2 regions of the Silvanigrella paludirubra genome follow, and region 2 is predicted to be linked to the other one. Evidence: riboswitches for the same ligand, from Rfam matches in the RefSeq annotation. Region 2 holds a riboswitch; the other holds the start of a gene.
What was found. A riboswitch is a leader RNA that binds a small molecule or an ion and turns the genes downstream of it on or off. The one in region 2 is predicted to bind cobalamin.
Positions count from the first base shown of each region.

Region 1: it holds a riboswitch for cobalamin, as region 2 does, so the genes downstream of both, GCL60_RS06545 (TonB-dependent receptor plug domain-containing protein) here and GCL60_RS07505 (acyl-CoA thioesterase) in region 2, are expected to answer to the same signal.

Region 1 covers NZ_WFLM01000002.1:556,101-564,012, reverse strand. Annotated here, with positions in the region: gene GCL60_RS06565 (aminotransferase-like domain-containing protein) at 1-323, opposite strand, end outside; gene GCL60_RS06560 (hypothetical protein) at 557-793, shown strand; gene GCL60_RS06555 (chitinase) at 916-1,926, shown strand; gene GCL60_RS06550 (substrate-binding periplasmic protein) at 1,950-2,735, opposite strand; cobalamin riboswitch at 2,853-3,080, shown strand; gene GCL60_RS06545 (TonB-dependent receptor plug domain-containing protein) at 3,134-5,281, shown strand; gene GCL60_RS06540 (hypothetical protein) at 5,283-6,509, shown strand; gene rlmM (23S rRNA (cytidine(2498)-2'-O)-methyltransferase RlmM) at 6,528-7,616, shown strand; gene GCL60_RS06530 (substrate-binding periplasmic protein) at 7,679-7,912, shown strand, end outside.
Region 2 covers NZ_WFLM01000002.1:775,026-782,937, forward strand. Annotated here, with positions in the region: gene GCL60_RS07470 (hypothetical protein) at 1-370, shown strand, start outside; gene rpsI (30S ribosomal protein S9) at 463-858, opposite strand; gene rplM (50S ribosomal protein L13) at 886-1,329, opposite strand; gene GCL60_RS07485 (hypothetical protein) at 1,642-2,700, shown strand; gene GCL60_RS07490 (segregation and condensation protein A) at 2,669-3,454, opposite strand; gene GCL60_RS07495 (hypothetical protein) at 3,642-4,091, shown strand; gene GCL60_RS07500 (glycosyltransferase family 9 protein) at 4,093-5,211, shown strand; adenosylcobalamin-variant (AdoCbl-variant) riboswitch at 5,245-5,342, shown strand; gene GCL60_RS07505 (acyl-CoA thioesterase) at 5,367-5,762, shown strand; gene GCL60_RS07510 (TSCPD domain-containing protein) at 5,887-7,912, shown strand, end outside.

The DNA.
Region 1 (7,912 bases), 220 kb from region 2:
TGAGCTGATATTTGTGGATCTTGGTTTAAAGCAGTAACGGTTTTATCAGAAATGCGTTCATATTTTTTTTGTGGCTTGTAAATAACATAATAACCACTCCCAGCTTTTGCCTTAATGTAGCCACCATCACAAAGTTTATTATAAGCTGTTATGACACCTATTTTATTAATTTTTAATGTCAATGATAAATCACGTATGCTTGGTAATTTGGCGCCAACTAAAAGTGTACCGGTTTGAATAGCTCTAATATATTGTTCTACTATTTGATCTGAATATGTTTTATCACTTGAACTATCAATATAAATTTTTCTAAAACCAGCCATTGATTTCTACCCTTACAAACACTTAAATAAAAAATATAAATTAAATGTATTTAATTTTTGTAGCATTATTGTGTCATAATTACCAGTACAGTTTCAAAAAAAACATAGGTACAGTTTTTTCTATATAGGCAATTCTGTATCTATGAAAGTTGCAAATATAAATATAATTTAAGTCGATGACTTTCCAAATCGATTTTGATTTGAAAGTAACTATTTTAGAAAAGAGGTGTTATATGAAAGAACATAATCATTATGACTTTCATTCTGTTTATTTAAAGTCTCAATCAAGAGGAAGTGAAAACTGGGAACGTATTGAAGGAGTTCAAGACGCAGAAGCACGTTTGTCTCAAACTTCTTTAAAAAATTCTATAAATAAGAAAAAGTCAAACCATAAACTCTTAAAAAGAGTTACTAAAACAACTTCTATTATACCTGGTGCAGTTCGCCAAATCATTCGTTTTTTTAAATAAACTAAAAAATAATTTGGAAAAATTTCATATCAATATTTTGACAAAAATAAAAAATAAAATTTCATCTTAAATATAATTTACACTCTATATAAATTTCCTAAATTTTAAATATGGAGATATAAATGAGCTTAAATTATTTCAAATATTACTTATTATTATTAAATTTTATTTTTTTAGAAAGTATTGCTTTAGCAAATATATTAAATCCAAAAATAAAAATGACACCATATGATGATATTACAGTTGGAGCTATTTGGAATGATTGGCAGAACTATCCAAACGGAAGGCCGTTAGATCTTGTTCCAATAGCAAATGAAACAAGTACAGATGAATTTGTTTTAGCATTCCTCCAATCTATAGAAGGAAAATGTAAAGCTGGGTGGGCTGGAATTTCAGCCATGTCTGTAGATTCTGGGTGGGGAAAATTTCTTACAGATAAATTAACAGAAAATAATAAAAAATATTCTATTTCATTAGGTGGTGCAAATGGATTAAATTTGGCTTTTACATGCGAAATTAATGAATTATTAGATATATATGAAAATATATATCTGGTTTATCACCCTAATGGATTGGATTTTGATATTGAGGGCAGCTTTCAATCTGATTTTAAGTCAATCGCAAAAATGTTAAAAGTTATAAAAAAATTTCAGATAAATCATTCAGAAACAAAAATAACATTTACCTTAGCTACCATGCCTGAAGGTTTAACAGCAGAAGGTGAGTGGTTAATTAAAGCTGCTAAGTCAGAGGGAATTCATTTTATAGTTAATATTATGGCTATGGATTATGGTTATTCTTATAATCAAAATATGGCAGACTATGCAATACAAGCAGCGAATAATTTATTTTCATTTCTAAAAATTCAATATTCAAATTATTCAGATTACGACATTTGGCAAATGATAGCAATAACGCCAATGATTGGTCTAAATGATGTAACGACAGAAAATTTTTCTCTTCATGATGCAGATAAATTAAAAACGTTTGCAAATCAATTTAATATAGGCGGGCTTCATATGTGGTCTGTTAAAAGAGATAATCCTTGTTCATCATCTTTTGTTTTACCAACATGTTCAAGTAATAATAATCAGAAAAAAAATTATGAATACTTAATGCATTTTAATAATTAAATATTTAATTTGTAAAATAATTATTATTCTTCGGCGTTATATTTTTTTAAAATTAGATTATATTCTGGGGTTTTTTTAAAATTATTTAATTCATTGCTAAATGAAATAGCTCTATTTTGAGCTAATTGCTGTTCCTCTTTACTCTTATTTAGTTTTTTAGAAAAAGCGATATAATTTCTTGATACATAGATACTTGGTTTTAAATGAATAAAATATTTTCTCATTTTTTCTTTTTTCAAAAGAATATCAAATGTATAATATTCTCCAAAATAAACAGGCATGCGTTCTTTTAGCATTTTTTGTAATGTAGTACTTTCATTGTTACTATATTCAAGATTAAATGAGCTTTTTGTGATTATATCTTGATAATAAAATCCTTTAATTAATCCTAATGAGGAAATACTTTGCGCAAATTTATTAATATCACCATCGTAAAATATTTTATCTTTATTTTTTGCTAAAATCCAAAAATAGAAATTACTTTGTGATAATAAAGAATTTTCAAACCATAAGTATTTATTACGTTCTGGATTTGGTGCAATATAACTAATGGCATCAACATCCCCTTTTTCTGCCATAAGTTGGGCTCTTGACCAAGGATAACTTTCATATTTATAAGTCCAATTTAATTTTTTTAAGACCGCTTGAATTAAATCTACATGAACTCCAATAACTTTTGAGTTTTCTGTAAATTCATTGGGTGGATATTCTCCATCACCGCGGACGATATATAAGCTTTCATTTTTTGCAAAAGCGATTAATTTAAAGTTAAAAAAAATAAGTATAAATAAAATTTTTTTTAGGTACATTTTTAATGCCTTAATCTTTAAAATGGTTATCAATAAATATATTAATTTCAAAATGTTTAACTTGTCAAAATTGTTTTTATACTTTTGATAGAATTTGACATGATTCCTTTCTTATGACAAATGTTTATTGTTGATGGTTTTGTAAATTTTATAAAGAATCAAATCAAAATAAAATTGTACAAATTAAAAGGGAATTTAGTGAAAGTCTAAAACTGTCCCGCAGCGGTGTTAAAGAACGAAATTTGCATTATGGCACTGGGAAACTGGGAAGCCGCAGAAAGTAGAAAAACTTATTTTTAAGAAAAGCTTTTAAGTCCGAAGACCTGCCATCATACGTCCTTTGTAGACGTTTATAGATAAAGATCCGTGGGGATCTCCTGTAAAAAAAGAATATATTTATGCGCCCAATTTTTGTGTTTGCTTTTGTTTTATTTTCAGTTAATGCATTTGCACAAAAAAGCATACCAATTATTGTTATTCCAGAAAATGAAACAATAAAGAAACAGTCAAACTCAGAAAATAAATTTAATAAATCTGTTGAAATCCTTCATGATCCTTCGTTAGGAAATATAAATCAAGAAACCATTTCCTCTAAAATGACTCCAGGCAGTTCTCCTGCTCCAAAAAGTTTTTCAGATCTTGCTGATAAAATAACATCAGCCCAGGTGGAGCATTTTGGTGGTGAGGCCGGTGCATTAAGAATTCGTTTAAGAGGAGCGAGAGCTTTTGAACCATCTTATTATTTTAACGGAATTCCACTAACAGGTGCAGGAAGTAGTGAACAAAATGTCTCGTTATTGCCATTGTCCAATATTGGTTTATTAAATGTTTACCCGGATTCTCCTCCATTTTGGCTAAGTTCTATGGGAATTAGTGGAGATATAGACATTCAAAGTTGTAGGCGTATTGATTGCTTTACTTATGATCAAGAAAACAATGTAAATGCATTTAAGGTAACAGAAAAAATTGGCTCATATCATTATAATCAAATATCTGGGGTTTATTCCTTAAAACCTCGTAAAAATTTTGAAATATTTATGACTTCTGAATATACAAGTAGCAAAGAAGATTACCCTATATTTAATTCCAGTAATTCTGTTTTAAATCCGAATCAAGGGTACTTTGAATCTCTTCAAAATAATGATTTTAAAAAATTTGCTGCAAGTTTTGGTCTAAGTACCTTTAATCAAAGTTTAGGGAAAATAAAATTTGACACAGTTTTTGGAAATCAGAACAAAGGAAATCCTGGAGAAATTGGAAGTTTTTCAATTTCAAGAACTAAAAAGAATATTTTAATTTCAACATTAAATACTCAAAAACTTTTTAGTGATAGTGGATTACAATGGGGAAATCAATTAGGTATTCTTTATAATACATCAGATACACAAAATATTCAGAGCGGTTTTGCAGCTCAAGCAAATCATTCAGAAAATTATACTTTACAACTAAAATCATGGTTTTTATTACCCTCATTTATTTTAGCACAAGAACAATCTGGTATTTCAATTGAATTATTACAAGCAAATCAAAAAACAAAAACTCTAGTTCCATCTAATTTAAGTGATGATTATAAGAGTAGCGTTAATGCAAATAGAAATGATTTTAGATTGTCTTTATTTGAATCTATAGTCATTGCTGTTACAAATAAATATTCACTTTCTGCAAATATGAATGCTTGGGTTTCATTCTCTCAAGCAAATTCAAATATGGATTGTAATTACCCAGGTGCTTCAAATACCTGTAATAATAAATTTCAGGAACAAGAAAAATCAATATATGGATATACTTTCTCATTGCAAAATAAATATGATTTTTTAATTCATTTTATGCGTTATACTTTAAGTATGAGAAGACCTTATTTAAATGAGTTTTATGGTGCACCTGAAGGATTATTGCCAAATATTAATTTGTTACCTGAGAGTAGTAAAAAATTTGAAACAGGTTTTCGAACTTTATTTGGAGAAATTGGTTACTTTCATGCTAATGATAATAATTTAATTTTCTTGCAACAGACAAGTTCAAATACATTTCAGTATCAAAATATTGAAAATGGTTATAGAGATGGATTTTATTTAAATTCCGACTATTATATTTTTGATTTTTGGAAAGTATATTTTTCTTATCAATATTTAATTTCAAAAATGATTTTAGAAAATGAAGAATCCTTTGTTCCAAGGAGCGCTAAGCACTATATCAATACGGGGACAAATGTTGAAAACATTTTGCTTGGTCATGTTATAGGCTATCAAGCTCTATTTGGGGCTTATTTTAATATGAATTGGCAAAGCCCTTTTTATTTGGATTATGCAAATATAAATGAAATGGATGTCCCTCCACTATATAATGCTGGTATTTCATACACTCTTTCAAATAAATTAAATTCTCAAAATTATACCATTTCATTTGATATTTATAATATTTTAGATGAAACATATTCTTCTGTATCAAATTCTACAGGTTTTATTCAACAAATGCAGACTAACGGTTATATTGGATATCCACCTCCGGGTCGTAGATTTTATATTTCTTTAATAGGCGAATTTTAGGATGAAAATAAAAAAATTGATTATTAGTTTCCCATTATTATTGACAACATTATTTATAGGTTGTGGAAAAAAAAGTAATAAAAATCCTGAATTTAAAATATCAGATTCAAATTCTTATTTAGTAACAAATAAATGGCGAGAATTTAGTAATTTATATAGTTTTGATTTTTCTACAAACAAAACAACTCTTATTTTATCGCGACCTGCTAGCGGTGATTCTATTGTTTTTCAAAAATATGATAGTTTAAATAAAATTCAAGGTATTTATTTTGCTGAACGTTTTTCTGGTAATAAACTGACTCGTGTTACTTATATTTCTTCAATATATAATAATTCAGGTGTTGAGCATACTGAATTTCCAATGAATTTACATAATATTATTTCCGTAAATAATAATATAGTTGGAATTGGATATGATAGAGGTGAAATCATAAAAACAGATATGTCCTTACAAAATACCATCATAAAAAATAGACAAATATTAAATTTAGATAATCAAGATATTGAAAATCCATCAAAATCTGAAACAAATGTTACATCCCTATTATATGCAAATGGAAAAGTCTATCTTGTTTCTGTAGGTAATTATAAATATAAAAATATAAAGCCCATTATTTATCAACTTTCAGATGACTTGCTAACAGCAGAAAAAATAGAAGTTGTTTCTGATTGTTTTAATGCTTCAAAACAAATTAATGTGATTGATAATAGTAAATTGGTTATTTCTTGTAATCCATACCCAAATTCTCAAGTTGCTAAAATGAATTTATTTTTAATAGACGTATCTTCAATTAAAGATAAAGGAAGTCCTTTAATAAAAGAAATCATTTCAAAAAATAGGGGTGAAAATGGAATTCAGCAATATGAAATTGGTGGAATTTCTGAAGATAAAAGTTCCATTTTTGTAACGGAACGAAAAAAAATGGATGATCAAGATTGGAAAAATAGTGTTATTAGTTCTTCTTATTGGATTGATTTATCTTCTCCTGAAAGTATTACTGTAAATGATTTAACAAGACAGACGCCTGTGAACTCAGTAGCGGGGGCTGTTACTTATAACTTTGCAGCTAAATCCTATTTATTTAGTTGTCTTATAGATGCTAAGAATTCAACTTGTATAAAAGGTAAGGGTGCTGTATCTCAAAGCAGGAATGCTAAAAATAGCATTGAAGTTGATTTTGGTATAAAGGGAGTTGATGAAATTAAATTTCCAACCCCTGTTTTTTAACAGAAAGAATAAAAACAAATGAATTTATCCTTGCTATTCTATTGTCGAGCTGGTTTTGAAAACGATTGTGCATCTGAAATAATGGAATACGCAAGTGCTAAAAACATTGAAGGTTTTGTAAAAGCAAAGACAAATACGGCACATGTGCTTTTTCAAGCTCATAATCCACTAGAAATTGTCACGTTATGGAATGATTTACAGCTAAATGATCTTTTATTTGCAAGACAAGTTTTGTTAACATCTCAATTATATTCAGATCTTCCTGAAAAAAATAGAACCATTCCTATATTTAAAGCATTTGAAGAAAATTTTTCATCCATTTTAAATGGAAAAAAATATTTAGATGATCTCTTTATAGAAGCTCTTGATACGGATGAGCATAAAGAAGTTCTCACTTTTTGTAAAAAATTTACGAGTCCAATGCTTTCTGAACTAAGAAAAAATGGATATGTAATTGGAGATAAGAACCAGCGTGCTTTGCGATTACACCTTTTATTTTTAACAGGTCAGTCATGTTATATTGCACTATGTGCCCCTAAAAAAGCTTCTCAATGGTTTATGGGGATTCCTCGTTTAAAATTTCCAAATGAAGCTCCAAGTCGTTCCACATTAAAGCTTGAAGAGGCCTTTTTTGTTTTTTTTAATGAGAGTGAGCGTGAATTACGTTTAAAGCAAGGGATGACCGCAGTTGATCTTGGTTCTTCACCGGGTGGTTGGACATATCAATTTGTTAGACGAGACATTTACGTTATTGCTGTTGATAACGGAGAGATGAATTCAGCTATTATGAAAACAGGATTGGTTGAGCATTTAAAAGAAGATGGATTTAAATATCGTCCTAAAAAACCAGTTGATTGGATGGTCTGTGACATGGTTGAAAAACCAAAGCGCATTGCAGAATTAATCACAGAATGGGCTGTAAGAAAGCTTGCAAAAGACTTTATTTTTAATTTAAAACTTCCAATGAAAAAAAAGCACTTAGAAGTGAAAGAATGTTTAAATTTCATTTCTCAAGAATTGAATTTAGAAGGAATTTCTTATAAATTAAAATGTAAGCATTTATATCATGATCGTGATGAAGTTACTGTTTGGCTATCTTTAGGATAGTTTGTTGTCATTTTATGATTAATTTGACTCCAATATAAAGTAACATACAAAGGGGTTAAATAATGACTTATTTTAATTGTAAAAATAAGATATATAAGTTTATTTTTATGTTGTTACTTAATTTATCCTGTAATTCTATTTATGCCGAAAATAAAATTGTACTTTATGAAGGTGACAGCCTGCCTCCTTATGCTATACCAGAGTCCGATTCTGGAGCTAGTGTAGAAATCATTCGTGAAGCGTTTAAAACTCAAGGTTATCTTGTTAAATTTATTTATGTTCCTATTACTAAATTA
Region 2 (7,912 bases):
TTTTTTAAACTATACAATTTCATTATATAAAAATTATTTTTCCATTAAAGAAAAAAAATATTTAAATAAAAAAACTAGCCATGGATTTCTATTTTTCAATGACTTTAAACAATTAATAGGAGAAGGAAGTAAATTAAGGGCGGATAAAATAAAATATATAAAAGAAATGGTATATAATCTGGAATCTAATAAAAACTTAATGCCTAATGAAATGTTTAATATTGTTCAACAAGCTTATAAAAAAATAGAAATAAGCTCAAAAAAACATAAACTAATTAATATAGAGAGTTTATTTAAAACTACTTTAAACCATCATTTAAAAACAACTCTTGAAAATATTAACAAATTTAAATCAACAATGAATTCATAAAAATAGATTTAATGAGATACTTGTACTATAAAAAAGCGCCCTTGCAAAAAATTTGCAAGGGCGCTTTTTGAGCAAAGAAGCAAAAGAGATTCTTAACGCTTGGAGAATTGGAAACGAGCACGAGCAGAACGTAAACCATATTTTTTACGCTCTTTGATGCGCGCATCACGAGTAATAAGACTAGAAGCCTTAAGAATAGAACGGAATTCTGGGTTCATGTTAAGAAGCGCATGAGTAATACCATGACGGATTGCTCCCGCTTGACCAGAAAGACCACCACCAACAACAGTAACGCGGATATCAACCTTACCTAAAGTTTGAGTAAGATTTAAAGGTTGCTCAACAACCATGCGTGAAGTTGGACGCTTGAAATAATCTTCAAGAGTGCGGTGATTGATTGTGATAGCACCTTTGCCATCTCTTACCAAATAAACACGAGCGATAGATGTTTTACGTTTACCTACGCCAGATACATATTTAACTGCCATTTTAGGCTCCCTCATTTAAATCGCTTATTAGTTTTTAAGTGTACGCTCTGGTAATGCTTCCGGATTTTGAGCAGTATGTGGATGCTCAGCGCCAGCATATACTTTAAGGTGACGGTAGCACTCATTACCCAAACGATTGTGTGGAAGCATTCCCTTAACAGCTAGCTCTAATAAACGCTCTGGTTGAGAAGCGCGAATTTCAGCAGCAGTTTGGGTTTTAAGACCGCCAAAAAAGCCTGTGTGACGGTGGTAAAGCTTAGTAAGCTCTTTATTTGAAGAAAGAACTACTTTCTCAGCATTAATAACAATAACGTTATCACCCATGTCCATATGAGGCGTGAAAGTTGGCTTGTGCTTGCCGCGCAGAACATAAGCAATTTGAGTTGCTAAACGTCCAAGAGTTTTACCTTCAGCATCAACAATAAACCATTTCTTCTGAATTTCAGAAGCTTTGGCAGAATAAGTTTTCATATTAGATCTCCACAAAACAAAGACAGAATTTATTAATAAATTCTTGTAGTTATAATTCATTCTCTGCGAGTATGCCCTGTTTCAAACTTTTTTAGCTATATGGGGCGTTTCACAACGCAAGTAACTAAAATTATTCAAAAACATAACTACTTATGCCACACATCCCAAAAGGCGTGGAGTTCCTGTAGAAGCAGTGACACAACCTAGCATTCAGAGTAGAATATAGTTCAGTAGCATTAGCCACTTAACAATAGCATTACTCCTTGCGCAAAAATTTGCCGCAGTTGGTGCTTTATAACGGGAAGTTTAGTCGTGGTCAACAGTGAAAATTTAAATAACTCAATAAATCATTCAGTGAAAGTCTCGCCTTACCTTTCTTGCCTGAATTTCATTGTAAAAGCGTCATACAATCTTATAGATGGAGGCGAATCCCAATTTATTGATTTCATTCATGCAAAATCCATAAAACCAGATGATTCCAATTTAAATTTAATTAGAAAATTAATTGAAGAATTCGATTTTTCCTTAGGAGTTCCTTTAGCAAGACAATATTTAAGTTATTTATTATTTAAAGATTTTAATGAAACTTACATGGAATTAAATAAAGAAATTAAATCTATTTTAATTTTAAATGCTAAAAAAGGGATTAATACTATAAATCAAATACCTTCTTCTACTGTTAAATGCTCTCGAGCTTTAATATTATTAGAACAAATAGAAAAAGATATAAATATTGATATTAATTTAGACTATGTTTTTGCTGAAGTAGAAAAAATTGCGTTATCTAATTTATCTTTAAACAAAGAAAATTTATTTGCACCACTTACTTTCTGGCAAGAAGATTCTATTAAATTTGGCTTTTATTCACTATTGAATAAGCTAGAAGCTCTATCTAATTCTTATTTTTATTTTTTAAATCTTAAAGATGAAAACTTTAAACTAAACTTACTTTCAATAAAAGAATCTATTTTAGATAATGATATAAATGATATTTATAATAAATCTATTTTTTTATCTAAATTAGTTAATTTAATAATAAAAAATCAAGTCAATCACAAAAATGAAATTAATTTTGAAAATAAATATTATGAAAATCTACTTTTTATTGAAAGATTATCCTATCAATTATCAAGAAAAAATGAATCCATAGAAAATATTAAATATTTAAAAGATAAATTACATAATCACATGGAAAATAATATCTGCTTAAATGAACTAATTGATGAAGAAATACACAACATAAATAATTCAATATCTAAAGATAATATAACTAGAGCTCGTTTAGAAATGCGTCTAAATGATACAGAGTACCCATTAAGTGTTGCCTATAGAGAATATATTAAATCTGCGCTTCAATATCTTGAAGAGTAGAAGTGTCTTCATAAAATTTTATACCTTTTGTTAACTCTACTTCAGAAAACATGGCACTTTGAAACAAATTCACATGATTCGCTTTACAAAGCTCTAGAACAGCCATAATGACAACAATCAATTCATATCTAGATAAGCAGTCCATAATTAGAACTTTTAAGGTTACATTTTCAAGTTCTTCTAATTTCTTTTTAATCATTTCCATTTTTTGTTGAATAGTAATTTTTTGAGCACGAACAATGACCTTGGGTGTGGATTGATTTGAAAACTTTAACAAAACACGTTCCAAAGAAATAATTAAATCAAAAGGATTTCCCTTGATTGGGTGCTCAAATGCTGAGATTTCTTCATCCCTTCTTTTATACTCCCCAGAAGGAAATATATCCTGTGCCGTTGCATTTAGGGATTGTAAAACTTCAGAAGCCTTTTTTAAGGCTTCAAATTCCATTAATTGTTCAATCAACACCTTACGAGGATCTTCTTCAGAAACCTGATCTAAAGACTCTGGTTCTAAATGAGAGTTATTTTGCAAAACAGGGACTAATAAATTTGCTTTGATTTCAATCAGCTGGGCTGCCATTGCTAAATATTCACCAGCAGTTAAGAAGTCGAGTTCAGGTACCTGCCTTAAAAAACTAAGGTATTGTTCCGTTATAATAAAAATTGGGATATTAAAGATATTCAACTCCTGCGCTTTAATTAAGTGCAGAAGAAGATCCAAAGGACCATCAAAGTTTTCTAATCTAAGGTGCATTGATCTCTACCAGTTGTAAAACGATTTCATCCGAGCAATCATTTTGCTACTAAATGATCGTAATTGAGGATTAAACCTCTGTCGACGAAGGTGTAAAGTCTTTTGAGGCATAGTAAATTATTTTTGTCGCAATTTAGAGTTTTAGTTGCACGATAATATTGCAAGTTACATGAATGAGGTGAATTCATTGCAAAAATATAAATTATTTTTAATTGGTATTGGTTTTTTTTGGATTTTCTCTTGGTGTATTTTCGGAAGTATTTTAGGTGCTGAAGTAAAACTCTTAAACTCAACAGCGGTTACACCCTCAGAATTTATGATCTGGCAAAGAACATTGTTACGTTCAGCGCATGCTCATATGAATTCTATGGGTATTACAACGATTTTAATTGGATTATCAATTCCACACATTAAAAATATGATTTCAGAAAAAAAAATAAAAATGATTATTTTAACAAATTTAGTATCTATTCCTATTTTTGGTTTTGGAATTATTTTAGAAGCTTTTTTTCCTGATATCACAGGAAAAATTTCTCTTATATCTGCTATTTCTGCAATTGGAGGAATATTTTATATTTTAACAATGGCTATATGGTCTTCCTTATTTATATTTTCAGCTATGAAAAAAAATGGATAAAATGAATAATATAAAAGAACATATTACAGATAATACATTTGAAAGAATTATTTTTATTACCAGGCTCAGTGCAATTGGAGATGTAATAATCTCAAGCCATACTATTGTAAAATTAATAATAAATGGTTACTTTCCCGTATTTATAACTTCACATAGCACAAAAGACATAGCTCTTCGAATAAATGGACTACAAGCTTTTATTTGTCATCAAAAAGGAAAAAAAAATTTATATTATTTTAAAGGTAATGAAGTTAATGAAAAAAGTTTTTTAGAAAATATAAATAGTTTAAAAACATTAAAAAAACATTTATATGTTGATTTACAAAAAACATCCCGAAGTAAGAGAGCTTTAAAATTCATTTCAAATGAACTTAATATTAAATTTGAAAAAAAATATTTTATATCCAAAATGACTTTATATCGTATTTTATTAGTGATTTTATCTTATTTTTCTTTTAAACAGAAAGTAAAAGATAATAAATTAAAATTTAATAGAATTCATGAAATCCAAGAAAAACTTATTAAAAATATTATATTAAAAGATAAAAATTCATATGAAAAATTAAATAAAAACCACATTATTTTACAAAATAATAATTCTTTTTTTAACAATAAATTCGATTATATAGCCATATTTCCTGGAGCTAGTGGGTTTATAAAAACATGGCCTAAAGAAAAGTTTCGCGAATTGATTCAAAAAATAGTAAATCAAACAAATTACCATATTATTATTTGTGGATTGACAAACGAAATTTACCTTGGAGAATATTTAGATTATCCTCAACAAACTAGAATTATAAATTTAGTAAACAAAACAACATTAGATCAAACTTTGAATATTATTTCCAATTCAAAATATATTGTTACAAACGACTCCTTTGCTGCTCATGGGGCCGATGTCTTCAAAATTCCTGCAAGTGTATTATTTGGTGCAACCTCACCTTTATTTGGTTTTGTTCCAATTTATGAAAAAATATCTATTGAATATATGAATTTATCTTGCAGCCCTTGTTCTAGACATGGAAAAGGATTTTGCCGATTTAAAAATCTAAAATGTCTTCAAGATATTGATACTTTAAATATATTTAATCATATCTTAAATTTAAAAACAAAAAATTAGTCTAATTTGCATAATGCTTTTTTTATAGATACTGTACCTATTCTTGTAGGGGAAGTCTGGTGAAAATCCAGCGCTGTGCCGCAACGGTAATCATTATTTTTTTTTATGAAAGCCCGATTACCTACAAGAATTCACTCTCGAGCAAGGGGTTACTCATGGACAGATCTCAAGATTTTCAAGAAAATATTGATCAATCGGAAACACGAATGATTAAATGTGTTTTTCCAGAAACCACAAATCATTACAATACATTATTTGGAGGAACCGCATTAAATTGGATGGATGAAGTTGCTTTTATTACAGCAACAAGATTCTCTCGAAAAAAAATGGTTACGGTTTCTTTAGATAAAACTGATTTTCAAAAACCAATTCCAGCAGGGTCATTTGCCGATATTCACGGAATTGTAACTCATGTTGGTAATAAAAGTTTAAAAGTTCAAGTTCAAATTTTTATTGAACATATGTATACGAAAAAAAGAGAATTAGCTGTTAGTGGTACGTTTTCAATGGTAGCTATCAATGAAAATGGCAAAACAACCCAAGTAATTTAATTTTATTATTTTCCAAACTTTTAGCTATTCCACTTTTTTTATTTTAAAGATTGAATCAAAAGAAAAATATTAATATAATAATTTGAACTTATATTCTTGTATCTTAAAAATAAAGAAGCAAAAAATGAGTCATACTAAATATGAATTTATGTCTGAATTATATAAAAATATTCTTGAAAGTAAATATTGTCTAGAATTAACAGAGCCTAATAAAAATAAAGTATACAAAGAAAATTTTCAAGATGCTATTTATCGTGTTGCTCATGAAGTAAACAAATACGATAAAAATAAATTTGCTGAAATGAAACAAAAATCAATACAATTTATTTCAAATAAAGATTTTAGCCCAGCAGGTGGAATATGGAGAGCCGCAGGAAATCCAAGTTCTAAAGTATCTTTTGTAAATTGCACTACACAGGCCCCTGTTAAAGATTCTATCGAAAATATTTTTGGAGAATCATTAATGAATTGGAGCCGTATTGCTTCCTATGGACAAGGGAATGGAATTGATATTTCTGGATTAAGACCAAGAGGGGCTAAAACGAATAATTGTGCTAAGTATAGTACCGGTGCTGTTAGCTTTCTTATAAATTATGATGCTTCAATGCAAGTGATTGGTGCAGAAAATCGCCGAGGAGCAACTAAACCAGATATATGGATTTATCATCCTGACAGTGAAGAATTTATTTCATGTAAATCAGATATTACTAAACTAACTTCTCAAAATATATCCCTAAAAATTGACTCCCATTTTATGAATTGTGTAGAAAAAAATAAAAATATTGAATTAAAATGGAAACGATTAAATAATGAGGTTTTTGTAGGAGAAAAGTTATTTGATAATGACTCGTCAGGCCCAAATATAGAAATAACGAAACAAATAAATGCAAAAAATTTATTTCAAAAGATTGCTTATCAGGCTTGGAAAACTGGGGAACCTGGAATTGAATTTTGGGATAATAGTGAATATTGGTCAAATAGCAATTATCATCCTAATAAAAAATTTCATATTGTATCAACAAATGGATGTTCAGAACAAAAGTTAGATCCATTTAATACTTGTGTATTAGCATCTATAAATTTTTATAATATGCCTCTATATCATGAAAATTGGAAAGATTGGTTAGTAGAAAGAGTTTCATTTGGTATTCGTTTTTTAGATAATGTAATGCTTGCTGAGTATGAGGAAAAAAGATCTCCTCACCCCATTCAAAGACAAAAATTAAAAGAAATGACAAGAATAGGTTTAGGATTCACTGGATTATATGATTGGTTTATAAAAAATAAAATAATTTATGGATCAGAAAAAAGTATCGAAATAATAAAAATAATAATGAGTGTTTTTTCAGAATCCGCTTATCGAACATCAATTGAGTTAGGAAAAGAAAGAGGAAGTTTTACTGAATTTAAAAAAGAATGGTTCACACAAAGCCCATTTATCAAAAGACTTTGTGAATTAACAAATTTAAAATTAAATGATTTTGAATTCATGAGACATGTATGTTGTCTATCAGTTGCACCAACAGGAACACTTTCTATGGTTGTTGGAACAGGAGGGAATGGTTGCGAACCCTCTTTTTCTCCCTACTATGAACGAAAAGAAAGAGCAGTAACTGGTGAATACAGAACACATGTTATTTATGATAATTGTGTATTAAATGAGTTAAAAAGAAAAAAGTTAAAAGTTACAAAGAAAAATATTGATGAAATGATTCAATCCGAAGAGTGGGTTTTTGCAGCATGGAATAAAAATCCTAAAAAAAATATCAATCCAATAAATAAAATTAAATTAATGTCAGAATTGTATAAATATATTGATAGTGGAATTTCAGTTACTTATAACCTTCCTGAATCGGCTACAGTCAAAGATATTCTTGAAATATATTTTAAATCTTGGGAATATGAACTTAAATCTGTCACAGTTTACAGAGATAAAAGTAGAGAAGGCATTCTAAATCATATTTCAGATAATAATAAAAATAAATTAAGTAAACTTGTTTCTTTTAAAAGACCCCAAGAAGTTATATGTGACATTCATCAGACAAATGTATCAGGTCAAAAATGGATTGTACTTGTAGGATTAATTGATAATAGCCCCTATGAAGTATTTTGTGGTCTTCTTCATAAAAATTTTAATCCTTCTATTTATA